DNA from 2 places in the Arthrobacter sp. B3I9 genome. Region 2 is predicted to be linked to the other one. Evidence: riboswitches for the same ligand, from Rfam matches in the RefSeq annotation. Region 2 holds a riboswitch; the other holds the start of a gene.
The links. Region 2 has a riboswitch for glycine ahead of gcvP (aminomethyl-transferring glycine dehydrogenase). Riboswitches for the same ligand answer to the same signal wherever they lie in the genome.

Region 1: another riboswitch for glycine. It lies ahead of gcvP (aminomethyl-transferring glycine dehydrogenase); the one in region 2 lies ahead of gcvP (aminomethyl-transferring glycine dehydrogenase).

The regions. Positions count from the first base shown of each region.
Region 1 covers NZ_JAUSYO010000001.1:3,738,167-3,749,958, forward strand. The annotation lists gene gcvP (aminomethyl-transferring glycine dehydrogenase) at 1-2,323, opposite strand, end outside; glycine riboswitch at 2,477-2,575, opposite strand; gene QFZ65_RS17290 (TetR/AcrR family transcriptional regulator) at 2,807-3,346, opposite strand; gene QFZ65_RS17295 (MFS transporter) at 3,413-5,020, shown strand; partial or broken gene QFZ65_RS19160 (SRPBCC domain-containing protein) at 5,102-5,506, opposite strand; gene QFZ65_RS17305 (Dps family protein) at 5,679-6,161, opposite strand; gene QFZ65_RS17310 (sigma-70 family RNA polymerase sigma factor) at 6,314-7,132, opposite strand; gene flgN (flagellar export chaperone FlgN) at 7,354-7,902, shown strand; gene QFZ65_RS17320 (carbon storage regulator) at 7,899-8,150, opposite strand; gene QFZ65_RS17325 (hypothetical protein) at 8,304-8,849, opposite strand; gene QFZ65_RS17330 (DUF4193 domain-containing protein) at 9,000-9,305, opposite strand; gene QFZ65_RS17335 (hypothetical protein) at 9,444-9,791, shown strand; gene QFZ65_RS17340 (GyrI-like domain-containing protein) at 9,840-10,328, opposite strand; gene QFZ65_RS17345 (choice-of-anchor D domain-containing protein) at 10,395-11,792, opposite strand, start outside.
Region 2 covers NZ_JAUSYO010000001.1:808,734-820,525, reverse strand. The annotation lists gene gcvP (aminomethyl-transferring glycine dehydrogenase) at 1-2,392, opposite strand, end outside; glycine riboswitch at 2,551-2,648, opposite strand; gene QFZ65_RS03820 (tartrate dehydrogenase) at 2,826-3,917, opposite strand; gene QFZ65_RS03815 (LysR family transcriptional regulator) at 4,069-4,971, shown strand; gene QFZ65_RS03810 (IclR family transcriptional regulator) at 5,026-5,808, shown strand; gene QFZ65_RS03805 (D-glycerate dehydrogenase) at 5,854-6,843, opposite strand; gene QFZ65_RS03800 (hydroxymethylglutaryl-CoA lyase) at 6,843-7,832, opposite strand; gene QFZ65_RS03795 (CaiB/BaiF CoA-transferase family protein) at 7,829-9,073, opposite strand; gene QFZ65_RS03790 (GntP family permease) at 9,091-10,587, opposite strand; gene QFZ65_RS03785 (hypothetical protein) at 10,963-11,160, opposite strand; gene QFZ65_RS03780 (L-serine ammonia-lyase) at 11,193-11,792, opposite strand, start outside.

The sequences.
Region 1 (11,792 bases), 2.9 Mb from region 2:
TGGTGGCCTCGGTCAGCCCCTGGCCGCCCATCAGCTTCACGTATGCCCAGGAGATCGGCAGCACACCGGCGGAACCGTAACGCGAGGCCGAGATCGGGGTCCCGTCGGCGCCGTTTGCCGGATCCGCGGCGTTGCCGGGCATGAAGGGTGCCAGGTGGGCCTTCGCCGCGACCGGGCCGACGCCGGGTCCGCCGCCGCCGTGCGGGATGCAGAAGGTCTTGTGCAGGTTCAGGTGCGAAACGTCGCCGCCGAACTGGCCCGGCTGGGCGAGGCCAACGAGGGCGTTGAGGTTGGCACCGTCAATGTAGACCTGGCCCCCGGCGGCGTGGACCGCGTCGCAGACTTCGCGGACGTCGGCGTCGAACACCCCGTGGGTGGACGGGTAGGTGATCATGATGCAGGACAACGCATCCTGGTGGGCCTCGATCTTCGCCTGCAGGTCAGCGTGGTCGATGGTTCCGTCGGCGGCGGTGGCCACAACGACCACCTTCATTCCGGCGAGCACGGCAGAGGCGGCGTTGGTGCCATGGGCCGAGGCCGGAATCAGGCAGACGTTGCGCTGCTGGTCGCCGCGGGAGTGGTGGTAGCCGCGGATGGCGAGCAGCCCGGCGAGCTCGCCCTGGGATCCGGCGTTCGGCTGGATGGAAACCTGGTCGTACCCGGTGATCTCGGTCAGCTGGGCCTCGAGGTCCTCGATCAGTTCGCGCCAGCCGGCGGTCTGGGAGTCCGGCGCGAAGGGGTGGATGGAGGCGAACTCGGGCCACGAGATGGCTTCCATCTCAGCGGTGGCGTTCAGCTTCATGGTGCAGGAACCCAGCGGGATCATGGTGCGGTCCAGGGCCAGGTCGCGGTCCGAGAGCCGGCGGATGTAGCGCAGGAGCTGGGTCTCGGAGCGGTGCGTGTTGAAGACCGGGTGCTGCAGGTACGCGGAGGTCCGCTGCACGGTGGAGTCCAGCCCGAAGGCTGAACCGTCGGTGACGACAGCCGCACCGAAAGCGGCAACGACGTCGGCGACGATGGCCGCCGTCGTGGCTTCATCGGCGGAAATGCCCACAGTGTCCGCGTCGATGCCCCGCAGGTTGATGCCCCTGGCCTCGGCAGCGGCGAGAACCTCTTCGGCCTTGCCGGGAACGGAGACGGTGACGGTGTCGAAGAAGCTGGTGTGCAGCACGTCCAGGCCGGCGGCCTTGAGCGAGGCGGCAATTGTCTTGGCGTGGCCGTGGGTGGTTTCCGCGATCGCCTTCAGCCCGTCGGGGCCGTGGTAGACGGCGTAGAACGAGGAGACGATGGCCAGGAGCGCCTGGGCGGTGCAGATGTTGGAGGTGGCCTTCTCGCGGCGGATGTGCTGCTCGCGGGTCTGGAGCGCGAGGCGGTAGGCGGGGACGCCGGCGTTGTCCTTGGAGACTCCGACGAGTCGTCCGGGCATGGACCGTTCGAGGCCTTTCTGGACGGCCATGTAGGCGGCGTGCGGGCCGCCGAAGAACAGCGGCACGCCAAAGCGCTGTGCGGAGCCGACGGCGATGTCTGCCCCCTGCTCACCCGGAGGGGTGATCAGGGTCAGGGACAGCAGGTCCGCGGCGACGGTGACGAGGGCGCCGCGCTCCTTGGCGTCCGCGATCACGGCGGTGTGGTCGAAGACGCGGCCGGAGACGCCGGGCTGCTGCAGCACCACGCCGTTGATGACACCTTCTGGCAGTCCCTTGGACAGATCCGCGACCTCCACCTCGAAGCCGAGCGCCTCGGCCCGGCCCCGGACGATCGCGATGGTCTGCGGCAGGCAGTCGGCATCCAGGACAGTCTTGCCGTCGCGCGCCTCTTTGTTCTTATTGGCCCTGCGCATCATCAGCACGGCCTCGGCCACCGCGGTGGCTTCGTCGAGCAGGGACGCGTTGGCGATCGGCAGGCCCACGAGATCCTGGACCATGGTCTGGAAGTTCAGCAGCGCCTCGAGCCGGCCCTGCGAGATTTCCGGCTGGTAGGGCGTGTACGCCGTGTACCAGGCGGGGGCCTCGAGGATGTTGCGCCGGATCACGGCGGGGGTGAGGGTGTCGTAGTAGCCCTGGCCGATCATCTGGACGGCGGTCTTGTTCTTGGCGGCCAGCTTGCGCAGCTCGGCGAGAACCTCGACTTCACTCAGGGCCGCGGCGAGCTGCAGCGGGAAGTCCTGCCGGATGTCCTTCGGAACAGCGGTGTCCACAAGGGCATCAACGGTGTCGTAGCCGACAGCCTTCAGCATGGTGTCGATGTCGGAGGCCCGGCGCGCGCCGATATGCCGGTCAACGAAGGATGAGGAGGCTGGGGTAACAGTCACAAGGAACTCCATAATTCAGGCGGCGCAGGGTACGCCGCAGTGATTCGGGTTCCTCCCCGCTCTGTATTGGACCTGAGAGTTTCCGCGCGACCACGCTTCATGGTTCCGCTTGCACCGTCGGTGAGCACAGCGTGTCAGGGACAGCCTGCTGCTTTCCAGAGTTGCCTTGCCGCGGCGGTACATGGGCCTGAGAGATTCCTGGGGAGGATTTGCTCCTACGGCGCCTGCTTGTACCTACTTGCAGGACTCTCCCGCCGCAGATCAAATGGCATATTCAGTTGCTCATGACCATAGTCACAGCTTCCATTGTCCTATGCCCGGCACCGCTCCGCAAACCAACTGTCGGCCGCGCAACCGCGTCCCTGCGAGGCTCAGGCACCGGTGCCGTGCGGTCGCGAATTCACCGAAGCGCTGCGGTTCCGCCCGGAAAGGTCAGCCCGAAGTTCCGGCGAGCTCGCCCGGTTTCGGCGGCCCCGGCGACGGCGGAAGCAGCCGTCAGCCGCGCAGCCGCTCGACGGCGGCGAGCAGGCTTTCGACGTCGTCCTCCACTTCCGGGAGCGGGCCGCCGGGGCCGCGGGCCAGCATGGCGCTGAAATACAGGCCGTCCCCCATATAGAGAACGGCTTTCGCCATGCCCGGCCCCACGTCGGCCGCCAGGAGCTCCAGCCAGTTGGCCTGGGCGGCGGCGATCCGCTGCAGGGTTTCCTGATGGGCCACCTCGGCCAGCCGGGTCGCGGCCACGAAGACGCGGTCCAGCCCAGTATCGGCCCAAACCGAGGACTTGATGAAGTACGCGGCGGCTCCTTCGGGGGCTCCGGCCATGGCTGCGAGGTCCGCCGCGAGGAGCCGGTCCAGCCGTTCCAGCAGGACAGAGACCATGGCCTCCTTGGTCGGAAAGTGGTACAGCAGCCCGCCCTTGGAAACACCGGCCCGCCGGGCCACGGCATCGAGCGTGGCTGCGCGTTCGCCCTCTTCGATGAGCAGCGACTCAAAGGCGTCGAGGACTGCCTCGCGGGCAACGGGTTGTCTGGCCATGCGTTCCATCATGCCTCGCCGGGAGGCGTTTCTTAACTGTACCGTCCAGACGGTACAGTTAAGAGCATGAGCAACACGTTCCTGACTGCCGGCAGCCCGACCAGTGCGGCCCTTCGCCCGCGGGCGCCGTGGCGGGACTGGCTGGCGCTGTCCCTGCTGATGTTCCCGGTCCTCCTGGTTGCCGTGGACAACACGGCGCTCACGTTCGCGCTGCCCGCCATCGCACGCAGCCTCGATGCCTCCGGCGTGCAGCTCCTCTGGATTGTGGACGCCTATCCCATGGTCCTGGCCGGTCTCCTCGTGGCCATGGGCAGCCTCGGTGACCGGATCGGACGCCGGCGGCTGCTGTTCATCGGCGGCACCGGTTTCGCCGCCGTCTCGGCCGCAACGGCGTTCGCGCCCAGCGCCGAAGCGTTAATCGCCGGCCGGGCAGCACTCGGATTTTTCGGCGCCATGCTGATGCCCTCTACGCTGTCCCTGATCCGCAACATCTTTCCCGAGCCCAACCGCCGCCGGCTTGCTGTCGCCATCTGGGCTGCAGGGTTCTCCGGCGGTGCCGCGTTGGGTCCCATATTCGGCGGCTGGCTCGTGGAGCACTTCTGGTGGGGCGCCGTCCTGCTGGTCGCGGTCCCGATCATCCTGCCGCTGCTGGCCCTAGGCCCCTTCCTGGTTCCGGAATTCCGCGATCCCAACCCGGGCCGCGTGGACGTCCCCAGCATCATCCTGTCCCTGACGGTGATGGTGCCGGTGGTCTTCGGCATCAAGGAGCTGGCCACCCACGGCACGTCCCCGGTGCCACTGGCCGCGATCGGCGTCGGCCTGCTCATGGGGTACGTCTTCGTGCGGCGGCAGCGTGCCCTCCTGCGGGACGGCCGGAAGCCCCGCCCGGGCGGGACCCCGTCGGGCACAGCCGCACCGTTGCTGGACGTCAGCCTTTTCGGCAACCGGGTCTTCAGCACGGCCATTACAGCGAACGTCCTGGCCCTGTTTTCGTTCAACGGCTTCATTCTTTTCCTCGCCCAGCACCTGCAACTGCTCGAGGGCCAGTCGCCGTCGGAGTCCGGCGCCGCCATGGTACCGGCGCTGATTGCCACCGTGGCAGCCGGCCTGCTGGTGGTGCCGCTGGTGCGGAAGGTCCGGCCGGGATTCGTCGTGGCCGGCGGCCTGCTGCTGAGCGGCACGGGCTACAGCATCGTGGCCTTCGGTGACCACGGCCACGGACCTGCCCTGCTGCTGGCAGCACTGCTGATCCTTTGCCTGGGCGTCGGCGCCGCGGAGACCATCTCGAACGACCTGATTCTCGGCGCTGCACCCGCGGAGAAATCCGGCGCGGCGGCAGCAGTGTCCGAGACCGGTTATGAGATCGGGTCCCTGCTGGGCACGGCCATCCTCGGATCCATCCTGACCGCCTCCTACCAGGGGAACCTCCGGCTTCCGGACGGCGTCGGGGAAGCAGCCCCGGCGGAGGCGGTAGCCCAGGCCAAGGAAACGCTGGCCGGCGCCGTGGACCTGGCCCAGACCCTTCCCGGCCCGCTGGCGGAGGCGGTGACCGCTGCGGCGGGGGCCGCCTTCGATTCCGGCGTCCACATTACGGCGGCCATCGCACTGGTGCTGATGGCGGGCGCTTCGGTGCTGGCCGCCGTCGTCCTCCGCAAGGTACCGACGGCGGGATAGCAGGGCTGGAAGTCTGCTGCCCTCGACAAACGCCCTGAGGGCGTCCAGCAGGTCGGACGTGCCTTGCTTGCGCCCGGCGACCTGTGCCTGGTCGCTTTCCCGGGTGCCGGTGAAAAACGCCCCCTGCTCGGTCAGGGCCAGCACGGTACCCTCGCCGTCGGGCTCGAACTCGAGTGTGCTGAGCGAAACGGACACGCGTTGCCCGTCCAGGAGCATCTCGTAGGTGAAAACGATCCGTTCATCCTCCACGATGTCGTGGTAGATGGCCTGCATCTCGGAAACGAAGCCGCCTTCAGGACCGCCGATGTCCGTTTCGCGGCCGCCCACCCGAAAGTCCAGGCTGGACTCGCCTTGGTGCCACTCGGGCGGGCCGCCGAACCATTTTTTCTTCTTCGCATGATCCGCGAAGGCCTGGAAGACTGTTGAAGGCGGGGCGTTGAAGCTGCGCTCCAGGCTGAAGCTCGCGTGTGTGATGGGGGTGCTCATGGCTGACTCCTTTGGGCCGAATCATTGGCGCGGCTGAGTTCCCGTTTGTTAGGCCACACACTTAGGTATTCGCCGCCTCCTCGCCGGATGTCAAGGGTTAAACGCCAAGCGCCCGACGCCGGGGGGACCCTGGCGCGGGCGCTTGGATGAGTGGGGCTTGAGCGTTAGCGGGCTACTTCTTGCTCTCCGCGGCGGTGACGTTGGCGGTGGCGCGCATGGTCTCCGCGTTGACCATCCAGGCGAACTGCTCAAGCTTGGCGATGAACGCGTGCAGCAGGTCCGCCGTCGTGGGATCCTCTTCATCCACCTCGTCATGGACCTTGCGCATGGTGCCGACAGCAGCATCAAGGGCCGCGACGATCTTGTCGATGGCGTCCTTGGTGTTGATCAGGCCGGCCGGGAACTCGGGGAGGGACGTGGATTTGGCGACGGTCGAGCTGCGGCCGTCCGGCAACGCGTGCAGGGCGCGCATGCGCTCGGCCATTTCATCCGCGAAGGCCCGGGCCGCTTCGATGATTTCATCCAGCTGCAGGTGCAGGTCACGGAAGTTTGTCCCCACAATGTTCCAGTGTGCCTGCTTGCCCTGGACGTGCAGTTCGATCAGGTCCACGAGCACTGCCTGGCAATTGGCGGTGAGGGTAGGTGAAGCTTTCATGCGTCCTCCTGAGTAGGTCCGTTACCGTTTGGCCGGCGCCGCTAGGGCCGATGCTACCGACGCTACCCCAGCGGGATACCGACGGCGACCGGCACTCCGGAATTTCTCAGTCAGCTTACTAAGTCGGCTTACTACCGCTCCTGCGGACGGTCCTAGACGGCGTGGTTGAGCCGCGGCATCGACGGGAAGATGGTCCGGGTGATGCCTCCGGAGGTGGCATCTGCCAGTTGGGACAGGTAGTCGTTGCGGCGCCGCGGCGTGATGCGCGACTGCGGCTCGAAGCTCTGTTCAGGATCGTCCGCATAGTGGGCCGTCAGGCCGTCGCGCATGAGGCGGATGGCCTCGGAGCGCTGCTGGGAGACTGCCGCGTGGGTGGAGCCCAGTTCCGCAGCCAGTTCCTTTACTGTCCTGTCGCCGAAATAGATTTCCTCCACCACGTAGCGCATCCGTTCCGGGAGCGACTTCACCGCCGCGCGGAGGTACTGCAGCCGCTCGTCCGCCAGCACGGAGTGCTCAGGGGACAGCGTTTGCGCTGCCAGCGTGTCTACGACTGATTCATCAAGGGGAGTCAGCGTGCGGGACGCGTCGGCCAGGGCGGCCTCGACAACGCTCTGCTGCACGCCGAGGGAGGAGGCGATCTCGTCAACCGTCGGGGTTCGTCCGAGAGCGGCCGCGAGGGTCTCCTGCACGGACATGGTTTCCTTGATCCGCCGCCGCGCCGAACGGGTGGCCCAGTCGCTTGCCCGCATCTCGTCGGCGAAGGCACCTACGATGCGCCGGCGGGCGAACGCCCCGAAGGGCACGCCCAGGTCCGGGTCAAAGGAGTCGGCGGACGTAATCAGGGCGACGGCGCCCGCTGACGCCAGGTCGTCACGCGAAAGGTGCGACGCCTTAGAGCACAAATCTGAAACGAGGTAGCCCACCAGCCGAAGGTGCTGTGTGACGAGCTCGTTGCGTTCCGCGCGATTCAATGTTGTCCCCCTGAGACCGGATCCGGACCTTAAAAACACCGAGAGCTGCACCCGCAAACGGTCCCTCACTCCCCCCAAGGGAGGCGGTGTTCGATATCCGGGCGCAGCACCCATTGCAGGAAACTTATCACCCTAACAACCCGTACCTGTACGCTCAGGAAAAAGCTTGGCTGAAACTGCGGTAACACTGTTTTGGCGGCAGCGGAAACACGAGGGGGCGCATGGGTGCGACTGATCTTTCGGCAGCTCTCTGGCAGGAGCGGCGCGGGCTCGAACTGCTTTTGTTCAGGCTCGAAACACAGCGATTGCACATCGAGGCCGGGAACCTTCACTGGCTCGGTTTTACCACTTCCGAAGTGGAGAATGTCCTGGACCGCCTGCGGTTTGAAGCCCTGGCCCGCAGCGTCGAGTCGGCCGCTGCGGCGGCGGAGTGGGGACTGCCGGCCCAGGCCTCACTGGTGGAATTGATCAGGGCGGCACCTGAGGGCCCCTCGGCCGAGATCCTGCAGGAACATCGCGCCGCCCTAGGGGACCTGCTCCGCCGGCTTGGCGATGCCGCGCGCGCCGGCGAACAGCTCCTGCGGAAGCTGGCCCGGCAGGGATCTTCCGGTACGACGCCGGGAGGCGCAGCGGGAACGGGACCCGGCGCGGACTCGGCCGAGATCCTCGACCAGCTGGCCATGGCCGCTAATATCGAACGGGCCCTGACCGTGGTGCAGCGGACCCCGCAGCCCCTGCTGAGCGATTACCTCGACGGCGAACAGCGCTAGCGGGAGGGGTCCGGGGGCACCAGCCCCCGGAGGGCGTCCTCAGTCTCCTGGCCGGCCCCCGCGCCCGATTCTGCCGCGGCAAGGTTTGCGGCGGCAATGGCCTCGATGACTTCCTTGCGCTGGATCCGAACGCCGCGGGGTGCCTCGATGCCTATCCGGACGCCGTCGCCGCGGCCCTCCAGAACCGTGATGACGATGCCGTCGCCGATCATGATCTGTTCGCCCGGCTTGCGTGTGAGTACCAGCATGCTCTCAATGTACCCTTCACGGGGTCGAGCTGAAGACGCATGGGCGCGTGGAGCCGTCGGCAGGGATCCGTGGCTGCCGTTGGGCTGCGGACCGAGCAGCCTGAACCTGCGGTCGGTATCCGGACTCTTTGGGCTCCGGCGTAAAGGGCGGCCTCACCAGAAGTGGGCGACGTCGACCACCAGGCGGGTTCCGGCGTCGGGCCCCTCCAGCGTGAAGACGCGGAACGGCAACCGGGCGCGGACACCGAGCCCAAGGTCCGTGTACCCTTCGAAGCTGCCGGCCCAAGCCACCTGCCGGAACGTCTGATAGCCGGTCACGTTGCTGAGCTCGTTCTTGTCCGGCGGGTTGTAGGTGGCGCTTCCGGTGTCATCGTAGGCCGGAGAATTCACAGTCACCTGGAGGAAGGCCTGGCCCCGCAGCGGCACTGCGAAGCCGGAGCCGCCCTGCGTCACCTGCGGAACGTAGCGGACGTTGTAGCCGGCCACAGTACCGCTGAGATCGATCACCAGCCGGTCGAAGCAATAATGCTGGCCGGTACGCACGTTCGTGACCCTCGCCTGGCTCATCGCCGGGTCGGCCTTGCTTAGCGACCCCCAGACCAGGCCGCAATAGGGTTCGGCTGACGCCGCTCCGGGGGCGACCAGTGCCATGCCGACGGCCAGCAGCACTGCGGCCAGCCATACCTGGATCTTCTTCAATCCGGCCACCCCCTGAAGCAATGAGATGCTTCTAGCGTAGGAGCATGGACGGCGGGAATCGAGGGCCGGACGCACTTCGCCGCCTAACCGTTAACCGGCGTTGCCCGAATCACGGGACCCGTGATCTGCCGCACCCCCGTGGAGCCGCGACTAGCCCTCGCACTCCCGGCAGTACTTCAGGCCGTTCTTTTCCTTGGCCACCTGCGACCGGTGCCGGACCAGGAAGCAAGAGGAGCACGTGAATTCGTCGGACTGCTCCGGGATGACCATGACGGTCAGCTCTTCGCCGGACAGATCGGCGCCGGGAAGATCGATGCCTTCAGCCGTGTCGTTCTCGTCGAGATCAATGACAGCGGTCTGCGCGCCGCTGCCGCGGGACGCCTGCAGCGCCTCCAGCGATTCAGATTGAGATTCTTCGTCCGTCTTGTTGCGTGGGGCGTCGTAGTCGGTAGCCATATCGGGGTTCACTTTCGTTGCTGCGCAGCGCCATTTCAGGCACCTCAGTGAAGCAGTTTAGGTCATGGTCCCGGCGGGTGAAGAATAGTGTGTGCAACCAGACAATGCCCAGCGCGGCAACCCGAGGAGGCTCCTTCAGTGGATGCAAAACTCAACAAGAAATCTCTGGAACACGCGAAGAAACTCATCAAGGAAGGACATGTCCACCGGGATGAACGCGGCGACTGGAGCGAGCACGCACCGTCCGCCGAGCAGGAAAACAAGTTCATCGAAAACCACGGCTTCAAGGAGTTCGCCAGCTGGCACTTGGGCCTGGACGGTGATGCCTCCGAAGGCACAAAGGGCAGCGTGAGCTTCCCGTTTGGGGATTTCAAGACGATCCACCGCTGCGCGGTCATCTCGCTTGAGAGCCGGGCGGCCCAACACGGCCATGACGACATCGCCAAGGCGGCCAAGGCACTTCTCGAGCAGATCGACGCCGGCTAGACCGACGCCGGTTGAAACAACGCCGGGGTAGCCGTTCGGCCGGGCGCCCTACGCCACGGGCCAGACGACGAGAGTCTTCCACCGTGCCGGATCCGGCTCCCTCCCGGGATCGCTGAGGTAGTACTCCCACATCTCCCTCGCGGGCGCGACAGCCTCGGCTGCCATGCGGGCCATCAGCGCCCGGTAGGTGTTCTCCAGCCCCTCGTAGGGTCCGATGTGCATCGCCTCGTACGCCTGCCCGGCGGGGAGCGATCCCGCGGTCACCCCGCCCTCGCCGGTTCCGGGCAAGGGTGCGGCCAACGGAAAGCCGGCCTCAACGTCGACGACGTCGCTGGGGGTCCCCCGGTACAGCGCAAACGGTGGTCCCGACAACTGGACGTGCTGTTGCCTCACCGCGCCCAGCACGGCACCGTAGGCCCGGCCGAAGAACTCGCGCAGGCCGGACAACGGCACGGTTTCCCGCACGACGGCGGTCGGCTGCTCCTGAAGTTGGGCGGACTTGATCTCCGGCGTCATTTCCGGATTCTCTTCAGTCATATGCCCAGCCTCCGTCCGCTATTTTGACCGGTCTAGGGCCTAACGTCCCGCCGCCCGGCGGGAGCGTCAGCCGCTGACTGCTCCTGTTTTCGAGTTCCACACGAGCCGGCCGTTACGGAAATCAGAGGCCCTGCCTTCGGGAACCGAGTACTCGTCCGAAACCGGGTAGCCAAGGCTACTTCTCTCCCAGCCCAGGGCCGCCCACCTGGCCCGGATCGCACCTCGCACCTCGTGCGCCCCCGTTGCCGGCGACCAGAAGATGGAGCTCCCGTTCGAGCCCGCAAATTGGTTGTACCGTCCCACGCCATCCAAGGTTCTCATCTCGTCCGACACTGGATACCCGAGTTTGCCTGTCTCCCAGCCAAGGGAGGCCCACTTCGCCCGGATGACGCCCTGCAGGGCGTGCGCCCCGGTGGACGGCGTGAAGTAGATCGATGCGCCGTTCTTGTCGGAGAAGTGGTTGTACCGCCCCACGCCGTCGGGCGAGCCCTTCTCGTCCGTCGTCGGGTAGCCGAGGCCTTTCTCCCAACCCATGGCTGCCCATTTGGCCCTGATGGAACCGTGGATTTCGTGCGCCCCGGTCGCCGGCGTCCAGTACACGGAGGCCGACAGCGAAAAGTGGTTGTAGCGCCCTACGCCGTCCGGCGTGCCCAATTCGTCCGTGGTCGGATAACCCAGGCCTGTCTCCCACCCCATGGACGCCCACTTGGCCCGGACGGCACCGTGGATTTCGTGGGCACCGGTGGACGGTGACCAGTAAATCGAAGCCCCCCGGCTGAAGTTGTTGGACCGCCCCACACCGTCCGCCGTCGCCTTCTGGTCGGTGGTCGGATAGCCCATCCCAGCCTCCCAGCCGAGGGATGCCCATTTGGCCCGGATCGCACCGTAGACCGCGTGTGCCCCGGTTCCGGGCGACCAGTAGATGGAGGCCCCTCCCGAACCGGAGAAGTGGTTGTAAGAGCCCACCTTGTCGGGAGTGCCCTTCTCGTCGGTGGTCGGGAATCCGAGGGCCCCGCCGGCGCCACCTGCGGCCTTGAAGGCGCCGTAAATCCCGCCGTGGATCTCATGCGCGCCCGTCGCGGGCGACCAGCAGATAATCCCCCGGTCGTAATCCTGGCACTTCCCTCCCGCCACCGAGTACTCCAGGGTCAGCGACCGCCCCAGGGTGGACCTCGGGTCGCCGGCGCCAAGACTGTTCGCCTTGACCGCAATCGGGTCGTCAGTACCTTTTCCAGTGAGCATCACCTTCAGCGGGCCTTGGCCGTCATCCGCCGTTACCAGGTAGAACGTGTCCTGGATCCCCGCCTGTCCGAGGGCTGTCGGCGTGAAGGTGACACTCTGGTAGGCCGATTCACCCGGCGGGATCACCAGCCCCTCGGAGATGGGGGTGGTGGTTGAAAAGACCCCCTGGGGCGCCTTCGCCTTAGTGACGGTCATCGGTATGTTGCCGGTGTTCTTTATGGT
Region 2 (11,792 bases):
AGAGGACCGGGAAGTGCTCATCCAGCCGGGCGGCAACGTAGTTCGCTGCCAGCAGTGCGGACTTGGTCGCCTCGGTCAGTCCCTGGCCGCCCATGAGCTTCACATAGGCCCAGGAAATCGGGAGTACGCCGGCTGAACCGAAGCGCGAGGCCGAAATTGCGACACCAGTTCCTGGTTCGATAGCGTCGGCTTCGTGTGCGGCCTTGTTGGCGTCACCGGGCATGAACGGTGCCAGGTGGGCCTTCGCCGCGACCGGGCCGACGCCGGGTCCGCCGCCGCCGTGCGGGATGCAGAAGGTCTTGTGCAGGTTCAGGTGCGAAACGTCGCCGCCGAACTTGCCCGGCTGGGCGAGGCCGACGAGGGCGTTCAGGTTGGCGCCGTCGACGTACACCTGGCCGCCAGCCGCGTGGATGGCGTCACACACTTCGCGGACGTCGGCGTCGTACACGCCGTGCGTGGACGGGTAGGTGATCATGATCGCCGAGAGGACGTCCTTGTGGGCCTCGATCTTGGCCTGCAGGTCGGCGTGGTCGATGGTTCCGTCGGCGGCGGTCGCCACAACAACCACCTTCATTCCGGCGAGCACGGCGGAGGCGGCGTTGGTGCCGTGGGCCGAGGCCGGGATCAGGCAGATGTTGCGCTGCTGGTCGCCGCGGGAGTGGTGGTAGCCGCGGATGGCGAGCAGCCCGGCGAGCTCGCCCTGGGATCCGGCGTTCGGCTGGATGGAAACCTGGTCGTACCCGGTGATCTCGGCGAGGTCGGCTTCGAGTCCGGCAATGAGTTCACGCCAGCCGGCGGTCTGGGAGTCCGGCGCGAAGGGGTGGATGGAGGCGAACTCGGGCCACGAGATGGCTTCCATCTCGGCGGTGGCGTTCAGCTTCATGGTGCAGGAGCCCAGCGGGATCATGGTGCGGTCCAAGGCCAGGTCGCGGTCCGAGAGCTTCCGGATGTAGCGCAGCAGCTGGGTCTCGGAGCGGTGCGTGTTGAAGACCGGGTGCTGCAGGTACGTGGAGGTGCGCAGCACCGACTCAGGCAACTCGAACCCTGCAGCCTCCACGACCGGACCGGCGCCAAAGGCGACGACCACCGCGGAGAGGATCTCCGGCGTCGTGGTCTCATCGACTGACACGCCAACTGTGTCCGCATCGATGAGGCGCAGGTTGATGCCGCGGGCCTCGGCGGCGGCGATGACCTTGTCGGCCTTGCCGGGCACGCGGACCGTAACGGTGTCGAAGAACGAGTCGCAGACCAGTTCCCGGCCCGCGACCTTCAGCGTGGCGGCCAGGGCACGGGCGTTGTTGTGGACGGTCTCGGCGATGGCCTTCAGCCCGTCCGGGCCGTGGTAGACGGCGTAGAACGAGGAGACGATCGCCAGCAGTGCCTGCGCGGTGCAGATGTTGGACGTGGCCTTCTCGCGGCGGATGTGCTGCTCGCGGGTCTGGAGCGCCAGGCGGTAGGCGGGGACGCCGGCGTTGTCCTTGGAGACGCCGACGATGCGGCCCGGGAGCGTGCGTTCCATGCCGTTCCGGACCGCCATGTAGGCAGCGTGCGGACCGCCGAAGAACAGCGGCACACCCAGGCGCTGGGTGGAACCGACGGCGATGTCCGCCCCCTGTTCGCCCGGAGGAGTGATCAGGGTGAGGGCCAGCAGGTCCGCGGCCACGGTGACCAGTGCGCCGCGGTCCTTGGCCGCGGCGATGACGCCGGACTGGTCCCACACACGGCCGGACACGCCGGGCTGCTGGAGCACCACGCCGTTGATGTCGCCGTCGGGCAATCCCTTGGACAGGTCCGCAACCTCCACCTCGAAGCCGAGGGCTTCAGCGCGGCCCAGCACGATGGCGATGGTCTGCGGGAGGAGGTCGGCGTCGAGGACGGTCTTGCCGTCCTTGGCGGACTTGTTCTTGTTCGCCCGGCGCATCAACAGCACTGCCTCGGCCACTGCGGTGGCTTCATCGAGCAGGGACGCGTTGGCGACCGGCAGTGCGGTGAGGTCCTGGACCATGGTCTGGAAGTTCAGCAGCGCCTCGAGCCGGCCCTGGGAGATTTCCGGCTGGTAGGGGGTGTACGCCGTGTACCAGGCCGGGGCTTCAAGGATGTTGCGTCGGATCACCGGCGGCGTGACGGTGTCGTAGTAGCCCTGGCCGATCATCTGGACAGCGGTCTTGTTCTTCGCGGCAAGCTTGCGCAGCTCGGCCAGCACTTCGACTTCGCTGAGGGCGCTGTCAAGGCTGAGGGGCTTTTCCTGGCGGATGGACTCGGGGACCGCGCTGTCAACGAGGCCGTCGACGCTGTCGTAACCGACGGCCTTGAGCATGGTGTCAATGTCGGACTGGCGGCGGGCGCCGATGTGGCGGTCTGCGAAGGTGGATGGGGACGATTGAACCGTCATATGAGGAACTCCATAATTCAGGTGGCGCAGTGCGCCACGTTGATTCGGGTTCCTCCCCGCTCTGTATTGGACCTGAGAGTTTTGCTTTGCCTGCTGTCAGCAGCGCGCCGCTTGCACCGTCGGTGAGCCCGGTTTCCCGGACTGCTTTCCAGAGTTGCCTTGCCGCGGCGGTACGTGGGCCTGAGAGATTCCTGGGGAGGATTTGCTCCTACGGCGCCTGCTGAACGTACCGGCAAGACTCTCCCGCCGCAGATCATAAGCCGTGCCACTGGTGGGTGACACGGCTCACACTCTACCTGCTGGACGGGCCGGATGCAAAAACGGGCCCGCACGTGGCGCCTCCCGAAGGCGCCGGTGAAGAGGTCTGGCAGACCGCGGCGGCCCGGCCGCGGCGGTCCACCAAGACCGCCCCGGTACCTCACAGGCGCGGATGTCAGCCGTTCGCGGCTACAGTGCGGATCTCGTCCGCGATGGTCTTTCCCAGCAGTTCGGTGCTGCCGTTGCCGCCCAGGTCAGGGGTGAGGGCTTCGCCTCCCCTTGCCAGGACGTTCTCGAAGGCCTGCACAACGGCGGCAGCCGCGGCATCTTCGCCAAGGTGCTGCAGCATCATCGCTGCGCTCCAGATCTGGCCGACGGGGTTGGCGATGCCCTTTCCGGCGATATCCGGCGCTGAGCCGTGGACCGGTTCGAAGAGGCTCGGGAAACGACGCTCGGGGTTGATGTTGCCGCTGGGCGCGATGCCGATGGTTCCCGTGCACGCAGGTCCCAGATCGGACAGGATGTCTCCGAAGAGGTTGCTGGCCACGACGACGTCAAACCTCTCCGGGTGCAGCACGAAGTTCGCCGTGAGGATGTCGATGTGGTAGCTGTCGGTCCTGACATCACTGAAGTTCTGCGCCATGGCCTCGACCCGCTCGTCCCAGTACGGCATGGTGATGGCGATGCCGTTGCTCTTGGTGGCTGACGTCAGGTGCTTCTTGGGGCGGCTGTCGGCAAGGTTGAAGGCGTACTTCAGGATGCGGTCGACGCCGGTCCTGGTCATGACCGTTTCCTGGATGACCGTTTCCCGGTCGGTCCCTTCAAACATCCGGCCGCCGACGCTGGAGTATTCACCTTCGGTGTTTTCCCGGACGACGTAGAAGTCGATATCCCCGGGAACCCGGTCCGCCAGCGGGCTCTTCACGCCGGCCAGCAGCTTCACGGGCCGCAGGTTGACGTATTGGTCGAAGTGGCGCCGGAACTGCAGGAGGCTCCCCCACAGCGAGATGTGGTCCGGGACGGTGTCCGGGGAGCCCACAGCGCCGAAGAAGATGGCGTCGAAGCCGCTGAGCTGGTCGAACCAGTTGTCGGGCAGCATCTTTCCGTGCTTGAGGTAGTAGTCGCCGTTGGCAAAGTCGAAGTCTGTGGTCTGGAGCCTGAATCCGAAGGCCTCCGCTGCGGCTTCCAGTGCCCGCATCCCCTGCGGGACCACTTCCTGGCCGATTCCATCTCCGGCAATTACGGCAATCTTATGAGTCTGTGTCATCGGAAGACTTTCTTGTCGGGCAATGATGCCGGCCTGTTGCACCCGAGGAGTGCGTTGCACCTTCTGTTCCACCAGTGTATGGATGAAGAAGGGCAGGATTCAGGGGTTTTCCGGCAAGGCATTGTTTCTCCCAGGGAAAGAAGTAGCAGCAGTGGATTTGGGCAGCGTGGATGACCTGGAGTTCTTTGAGCAGATCTCCCGCTCGCGCAGCCTGACGGATGCCGCCAGAAGCTGGGGAAAGTCACTCCCCGCCGTCAGCAAAAGACTGACCCAGCTGGAGTCCCGGCTCGGCGTGCTGCTGGTCCGGCGGAGTACCCGCAAACTGACGCTCACGCCCGAAGGGGAGCAGTACGCCGCCGGGGCCCTGTCAATCCTCCAACAGAAAACGGACCTCGAGGAGGGGGTTTCCCGGAAGTACGGCGAACTGCAGGGACGGATCGCCGTGCACTCCACCATCGGCCTCGGCCGCATCCACATCGCCCCGCTGCTCGGCGAGTTCGTGCGGGAGCACCCCCGGGTCTCGGTTGACCTTGAGCTGTCCGCGCTTCCGCTGAACATCGCAGGGACAAGCTTCGACATCGGCATCCGGGTGGGCAGCCTCGAAGACTCGCGGCTGAAGTCCAAACGCCTCGCGGAGAGCCGCAGGGTGGTGTGCGCGGCCCCGCAGTACCTGGACACCGTGGGCCGGCCCACCGCAGTGGCCGATCTTGAACAGCACAACTGCATCGTCCTCCGGCAGGACAGCAGCGACTACGCGGTCTGGCGGTTCGGATCCGAGGGCCGGGAACAAAACGTGCGGGTGAACGGCAATATGGTCAGCGACGACGGAGAGGTCGTCACCGGATGGTGCCTTCAGGGCCTTGGACTCATCATGCGCTCCAGCTGGCACGTGAACCCGCTGCTGCGGCAGGGGCAGCTGCAGCAGGTCCTGGCGGATGTGCCGACGCCCGCAGCGGACATCCATGCGGTGTATCCCGCCGCGGTGCACACGCCCCGCCGGGTCAGTGAAGCCATCGAATACCTCAGGAAAGGACTGGCGGAACGCCTGGCCTAGCCTGAGTGCCTTCGCTGTCCGCAAAGCGATGCGGGCCGACCATAGAATTGGCCCATGGTTACTCCCACGAACCAAGGGCCCGCCCCTCTGCTTGTACTGGCCAAGATCAGTGACATCCTGGATTCCTTCTCGCTCGCCCGGCCCGAGCTGACGCTGGCCGAAATCCGCGACTCGACCGGCCTTCCGACCTCCACTGTGCAACGCCTGGTGGGCAACCTGGTGGGGCATGGATTCATCGACCGGGTGGACGACCGGTTCCGGATCGGCGTTCGGATGGCGTACTGGGCTGCCCCAGCCACCCGCGGAATGGAAGTCCTGGACATCATCGGCCCGCTACTGAAGACGCTGCGGGACAGCACGGGCGAAACCGCCTGCTTCTTCAAGGCCGAACAGCATTACCGTGTGTGCGTCGCCATGGCCGAAACCCGCCACGCGCTCCGCCGCGAGATGCATCTCGGCAAAATCCTCCCTCTTCATGCCGGATCCGCCGGGCGCGTCCTGCTGGCCTGGGATACCGAACTCATGGATGCCGTCATGCGGGATCCCTTGGAACCGATCACCGATTCCACGATCACCAGCTCCGAGGACCTGGAAATGGCGGTGAAGAAGACCCGGACCGACGGATTCGCCATCACGGTCGGTGAACGTGAAGACGGCGCTTCCGGCCTGTCGGCCCCGGTTTTCGACTCTGCGGCCGCCCTGGTGGGCGCGGTGACCATCAGCGGTCCGACTCTGCGGATGCCGCGCGAGACGTGCGAGGCGTGGGTGGAACCCCTTCTTGCCACAGCCGAGAACATGACGCGCCTGATCGGGGGACGGTTCCCCGGAGAAGCCTGACACCAGGCGCAGCACCGCCTTGACGCTGTCCGGAGCTTCAGGACGTCAGGCACCCAGCAGCGGGTTCACGGCGTGCGGCAGCACGCGGCCCTCGGCGATGGCCACCGCGTTCAGGGCGCTCAACCGGGCCATCTCGTTACGGACCGGCACCGTCGCGCTGCCGATGTGAGGCAGGAGGACAGTGTTGGGCAACGCCGCCAGCCCGGGCGTCAGCTGCGGCTCGTCCTCAAAGACGTCCAGGCCGGCACCGGCGATGGTTCCGGAGTGGAGCGCCTCGACGAGGGCGGCTTCGTGCACCACCGGCCCGCGGGCTGTGTTGATCAGAATGGCTTCGGGTTTCATGCGCTGCAGCACATCGTCGTCCACGAGGTGCCGCGTCTGGTCGGTCAGCGGCACGTGCAGGGAGAGGAAGTCGCTGCGCTGGACGAGCTCGTTCCACGTAACCTGCCGCACCTTGCCCGCGAACTCGCCGAGTTCGTCGTCGCTGACGTGGCGGTCCCCCGGCGGCCGCGGGGCAAAGAGCACGTCCATGCCGAAGCCGAGGGCCCGCCGGGCGGTGGCCCGGGCTATCCTGCCGAATCCGGCGAGGCCAAGCACCGCACCGGAGACGTCTCGACCCAGCAGGAGTTCCGGCTCCCACCCGGAGAACCGGCCGTCGCGGACCAGCCGGTCCGCTTCCACCACCCGGCGGGCGGTTCCAAGAATCAGCAGCATGGCGATGTCGGCGGTCGCGTCCGTCAACACGCCGGGAGTGTTGCCCACCAGGATGCCGTGGCGGGTGGCCGCATCGACGTCGATGTTGTTGTACCCGACGGCGAAGTTGGACACGCCCCGCACGCGGGCGGCTGCCAGAAGGGGCGCGTCCATCCGGTCGCGCAGTTGGGTGAGGACGACGTCGAAATCACCCGAGGCGCACAGCGCCGCCAGCGTCCCGTAGTCGGGAGGTTCGGCCAGGACGGTTACCTGGCCGGCGTCGCGAAGCAGTTGGAGGCCCGGTTCCGGTATGGCGGTGGTCACCAGAAAGTGGATGGCCATCAATTGCCTCCCGCACCGCAGGGCACGCTGGCTGAATCCATGCTGGCGGAACCCGGGCTGTCGGACGGGATGACCCACTCGAAGGCCGCTGCCTTCGAGCGCGCACCCTGGGCTGATTTTGACCGGTTAGGCTCACCAAGTTCTGCAAGGAGTTTCTCGGACATCCCGACGAGCCCGGCGAACCTGCCGGTTGTCAGCCAGTCGGGACGGGTGGCGAACAGGATGTCTTCGGTGGAGGTGTTGCCGCTGGCGCCGGGGGCGAAGGGGCAGCCGCCGAGGCCGCCCAGCGCGCCGTCGACCATGGTGGCCCCCGCCTCAATGGCGGCAAGGGTGTTTGCGACGCCGAGTCCCCAGGTGTCGTGGCCGTGGTAGACGATCCGGCGGGCCGGGGACTCTTCGCGGACGCGCCGGACCAGCCCGGAGACCTGTGCCGGGATGGCCTGGCCGAGGGTGTCGCAGAGGACGATGTCCGTCGTTCCCGCCGCGCGCGGGTCGTTGGCGATGGCCAGGACCCGCTCCTCCGGCACCGTTCCTTCGAAGGGGCAGGTGAACGAGGTGGCGATGCAGAGCTGGATCCGGCCGTCCACGGCGGTTGCGTTGGCCACCGCCTGGGGCAGCGCGGCAAGGCTTTCATCGGTGGTGCGGCCGATGTTCGCCTTGTTGTGCGAGTCGGAGGCCGAGAGGCAGTACTGGAAGTTCCGCGCACCGGCGGCCGCAGCTCTGGCCACATGCCCGGGTGTCGCCACCCATACCCAGCATTTCTCCAGTTCATCCGGGGTCAGGGCGCCGATAAGTTCAACGGTGTTGGCCATCGACGGCACCAGGTCCGCACGAGCCATGGAGCCGATCTCGATGGCCGGCACCCCGGCCTCCAGAAGGGAGCGCACAATGGAGGCTTTCCGGTCCGTGGAGAGCATCCCCCCGGTGAGCTGCAGCCCGTCCCGGAGGGTCACGTCCCGCAACTGAAAATCAGGTCCGGCGGTGTTCATACTGTTTCCATCTCCATCTTTGCAATGATCGAATCGGCCTCAACGGCCGTCTTGCCGAGCACACGTTCGAAAACGTCCTTGGTGTCGGCGCCGAGATCCGGGCCGAGATTCCTGATCGGCAGTGACTTCCCCCCGATGACGGGGATGATCCCGGGAAACGCCACGTTGGTCAGGGTTTCCTCGCCGGTGGACACATCGAAGCGTTGGATCATGTTCCGGGCAGCGTATTGGGTGTCTGAAACGATGTCCGCTGCCGTGTAGATCGGCCCGGCGGGCACCCCTGCCGCGTCCAGGATGGCGAGTGCCTGCGAGGTGGTGAGGTGTTTGGCCCAGTCGCCGATCGCCTGGTCGAGTTCATCCCGCCGTTCCCACCGGGCCGCATTGGACTGCAGCCCCGGGTCGTCGGCGAGGTCCGGGCGCCGGATGACCTCCATGTAGCGCTTGAAGATGGCGTCGCCGTTGCCCGCGACCACGATGCTTCCGTCGATGCACAGGTAGGCGTTGGAGGGGGCTATGCCTTCCATGCGCCCGCCGGTCCGTTGCCGGTTGATGCCGAAGGCGGTGTGGTCGGGGATCAGGGATTCGGTTACCGACAGCATCGCTTCATTGAGAGCTACGTCGATCATCCTTTGCTGGAGGGGCACCGGGGTTTTGCCGCGCCTGATTTCTCTCTCAAAGAGCGACATGACGGAACCAAAGGCCGCATACAGGCCGGCGATGGTGTCACCGATGGAAACGCCCACCCGGACCGGGGGACGGTCAGGATCCCCCACCAGGTCCCGGAAGCCTCCGAAGGCCTCGGCGACGGCGGCGAAGCCGGGCCGGGACGCCATCGGTCCGGTCTGGCCGAAGGCGGAAATCCTGGTCAGGATCAGCTCGGGGTTGGCCTCGTTCAGCGCCTCGGGGCCCAAACCCCATTTTTCGAGTGTGCCGGGCCGGAAGTTCTCCAGCACGATGTCCGACGCCGCGGCCAGCTCCAGGACAAGCTGGCGGCCCTCCTCGGTCCGCAGGTCCAGAACGACAGATTTCTTGTTCCGGTTGATAGTTCTGTAGAGCATCGAGGTGTCCCCCGCGTACAGTCTCCAGTTTCTGAGCTCGTCGCCGGTGCGGGGCCGTTCCACCTTGATGACCTCCGCGCCGAAGTCGGCAAGCAGCCGGCCGGCGGTGGGGGCGGCGATGTAGTTGCCCAGTTCCAGGACGCGGACGCCATGAAGCGGCGCGGCCGTGTTGTCAATCGTCATTTGGCTTCGGTTCTTTCTTAGATGAAGATGCTCAGGACGAGGGTGAAGCCCAGAGCCACGACCGACGCAAGGGAAACCCCCAGCGTGCAGCTTTTCAGGGTCCCTCGGGTGGTCTGGCCGAGCATGGACTGCAGCAGCCAGAAGGTGTTCGACGTGACGTGGACGACGAACAGCGATCCCGCCCCGGCCGCCAGGGCCAGCAGTACGGGGTTGATTCCCAGCGCAGGCGCGATCGGGGCGAGCAACCCGGCGGCGGTGATGGCCGAAATGGAAACGGAGCCCACGGCGATGTGCAGGACGGCCGCGATGCCCCAGACCACAAGCAGCGGGGCAACTGTCGACGCCGAGAAGTACTTTCCGAGGATTTCGCCCATCCCGCTGGTCGCCACCATCGCTGCGAGCGAGCCTCCTGCGCCGGTCAGGATCAGGATCTGCCCGGATTCCTTGAAACCGTTCACCACCGCGGCCTCGACACGCTTGGTGCCGATCGTCATCCGGGCAACGACGCTGGTTCCCAGCAGCCCGATCAACAGGGCAACCACCGGAGTTGAAAGGAAGACCGCCGCGTCCGGGCTGTAACCCGCCATTTTCATGAACGCTCCGGAAGCGATCAGCACCAGGGACACAAGCATGGGCGCGAACATGAGCAGGAGCCCCGGCTCCCGGGAGGTTCCGGCCTCGGGCCCGCGCACGTCATGGGGCAGCAGACCCACGCGGCTCGACGTCGCCGTGCGTTCGGCCCCGCCGCCGTGAACAACCGCGTGCTCGGACCCCATCTCGTCGGAGGACCCGCCATGCTCCTGTCCGTGCGCGACGGCGTGGACAAGCATCCCGTCGACGTCCTCCAGTTCGGGCGATTCCGCTATGGCCTGTTCCTCGTCCGTTTCCGTCTTCCACAGTCCGCGCTCGATGAAGAAGCTCATCAGGAAAATCGATACGAGGATCGTGGGAATGATGACCAGAAGGCCGAAGACGAGCATTTCGCCCAACGGGACCTGGAGAAGACCGGCAAGGGCAACTGCCGCCACGCCGGGGACCATCAGGACTATCCCGCATTCCAGGCTGACCGCCATGGCCGTTGCCATTTTCGCGGTGCCGAACTTGCCCAGCTTCGGGGCGATCCTTCGGGCCAGCGGAGCGCTCATCACCAAAAGCACGTCGAGGAATATGGACTGCAGCAGCGTGCCGATGGTCAGGCCCAGCGCGTACGGCACGCCTTTGGGTCCGAAGACGTGCAGCAGCTTGTCCACCAGTTTCGCAATGGCTCCCATCTCGTTCAGGATGGCTCCCATCAGCACACCCCAGGCGATCAGCAGACCCACCTTGGTCATGATGTCGCCGAAGCCGGTCATCGCTGTCTTCGTCGTCTCTGCCGTTCCCAGGCCGGTGAGGAGGCCGAGGACCATTGCTCCGATCACGAGCGACAACGCCGGATTGATCCGAAGCCGCAGGATCATGACGACGATGCCGATGATCACCGCCCCCGTGATGCCAAGTATTTGCCAATCTTCCATGAGTAATCCTCCGTTGGATCCATGCTGGTCAGTAAGCCGCGTCACACTCCTACAATATGAACATGAACTCACTATATGAGTCAACGGAAGCCGGCGGGTGCACCGATGGGGTATCTGCCCGCAACAAAGATTTTGGGAAAAGGACGGTGGAACCTAGGACCCTCGTTTTCCGCATGCACATGCGGCGGCGGCACATGCCGGAGGATCGCGGGCTCGAGGGAGGGACGACGGCGGGGTCCGGCGCGACATCAGGTTCGCCGCGTAGTGGGTACGATGCGCTGCCACGGCGCGGGCATGATCGCCCCGATCGCGGTGGGCAGCCCGGCATTGATGGTGCATCCCGATGACGGGGCGGAAGCGACCTTCCCTGAGCGGCTAGGCCAGAATCCGGTACCCCGTCGGCTTGTCGAAGAGCCTTCGGGTGTTGGCTCCGGCGGCCGCAATCCAAAGGACGGAGCCGTCATCAGCGGCTTGTTCCACGACGCCGGTCATGATGTGCTCCCCCAGGAGCCACACCTCCACCGTGTGACCCGTGAGCCGGGCCCAGTCGCTACGCGGCCCGCGTTTGTTCACACGTGGGGCCGGGGCTACCGGTGCTTTAGGGCTCAGCACTCGATGACGTTGACGGCAAGGCCTCCGCGGGAGGTTTCCTTGTACTTGGTTTTCATGTCCGCTCCCGTTTCGCGCATCGTTTTGATGGCCTTGTCGAGGGATACCTTGTGGCTGCCGTCGCCGTGCAGGGCAAGGCGGGCGGCGTTGATGGCCTTGACGCTGGCGATGGCGTTGCGCTCGATGCAGGGGATCTGCACCAGTCCGCCCACCGGGTCGCAGGTCAGGCCCAGGTTGTGTTCGATGCCCACCTCGGCGGCGTTTTCCACCTGGGCAGGCATGCCGCCCAGCACTTCGCAGAGCCCGGCAGCGGCCATGGAGCAGGCAGAGCCGACCTCACCCTGGCAGCCTACTTCGGCACCTGAGATGGAGGCGTTGATCTTGAACAGGATTCCGACGGCGGCCGCGGCCAGCAGGAAGCGGACCACGCCGTCGTCGTTCGCCCCGGGGACGAACTTCATGTAATAGTGCAGCACGGCCGGGACGATGCCTGCCGCGCCGTTGGTGGGCGCCGTGACGATGCGTCCTCCGGCGGCATTCTCCTCGTTGACGGCCAGGGCAAACAGGTTCACCCACTCCATCGCCCGCAGCGGATC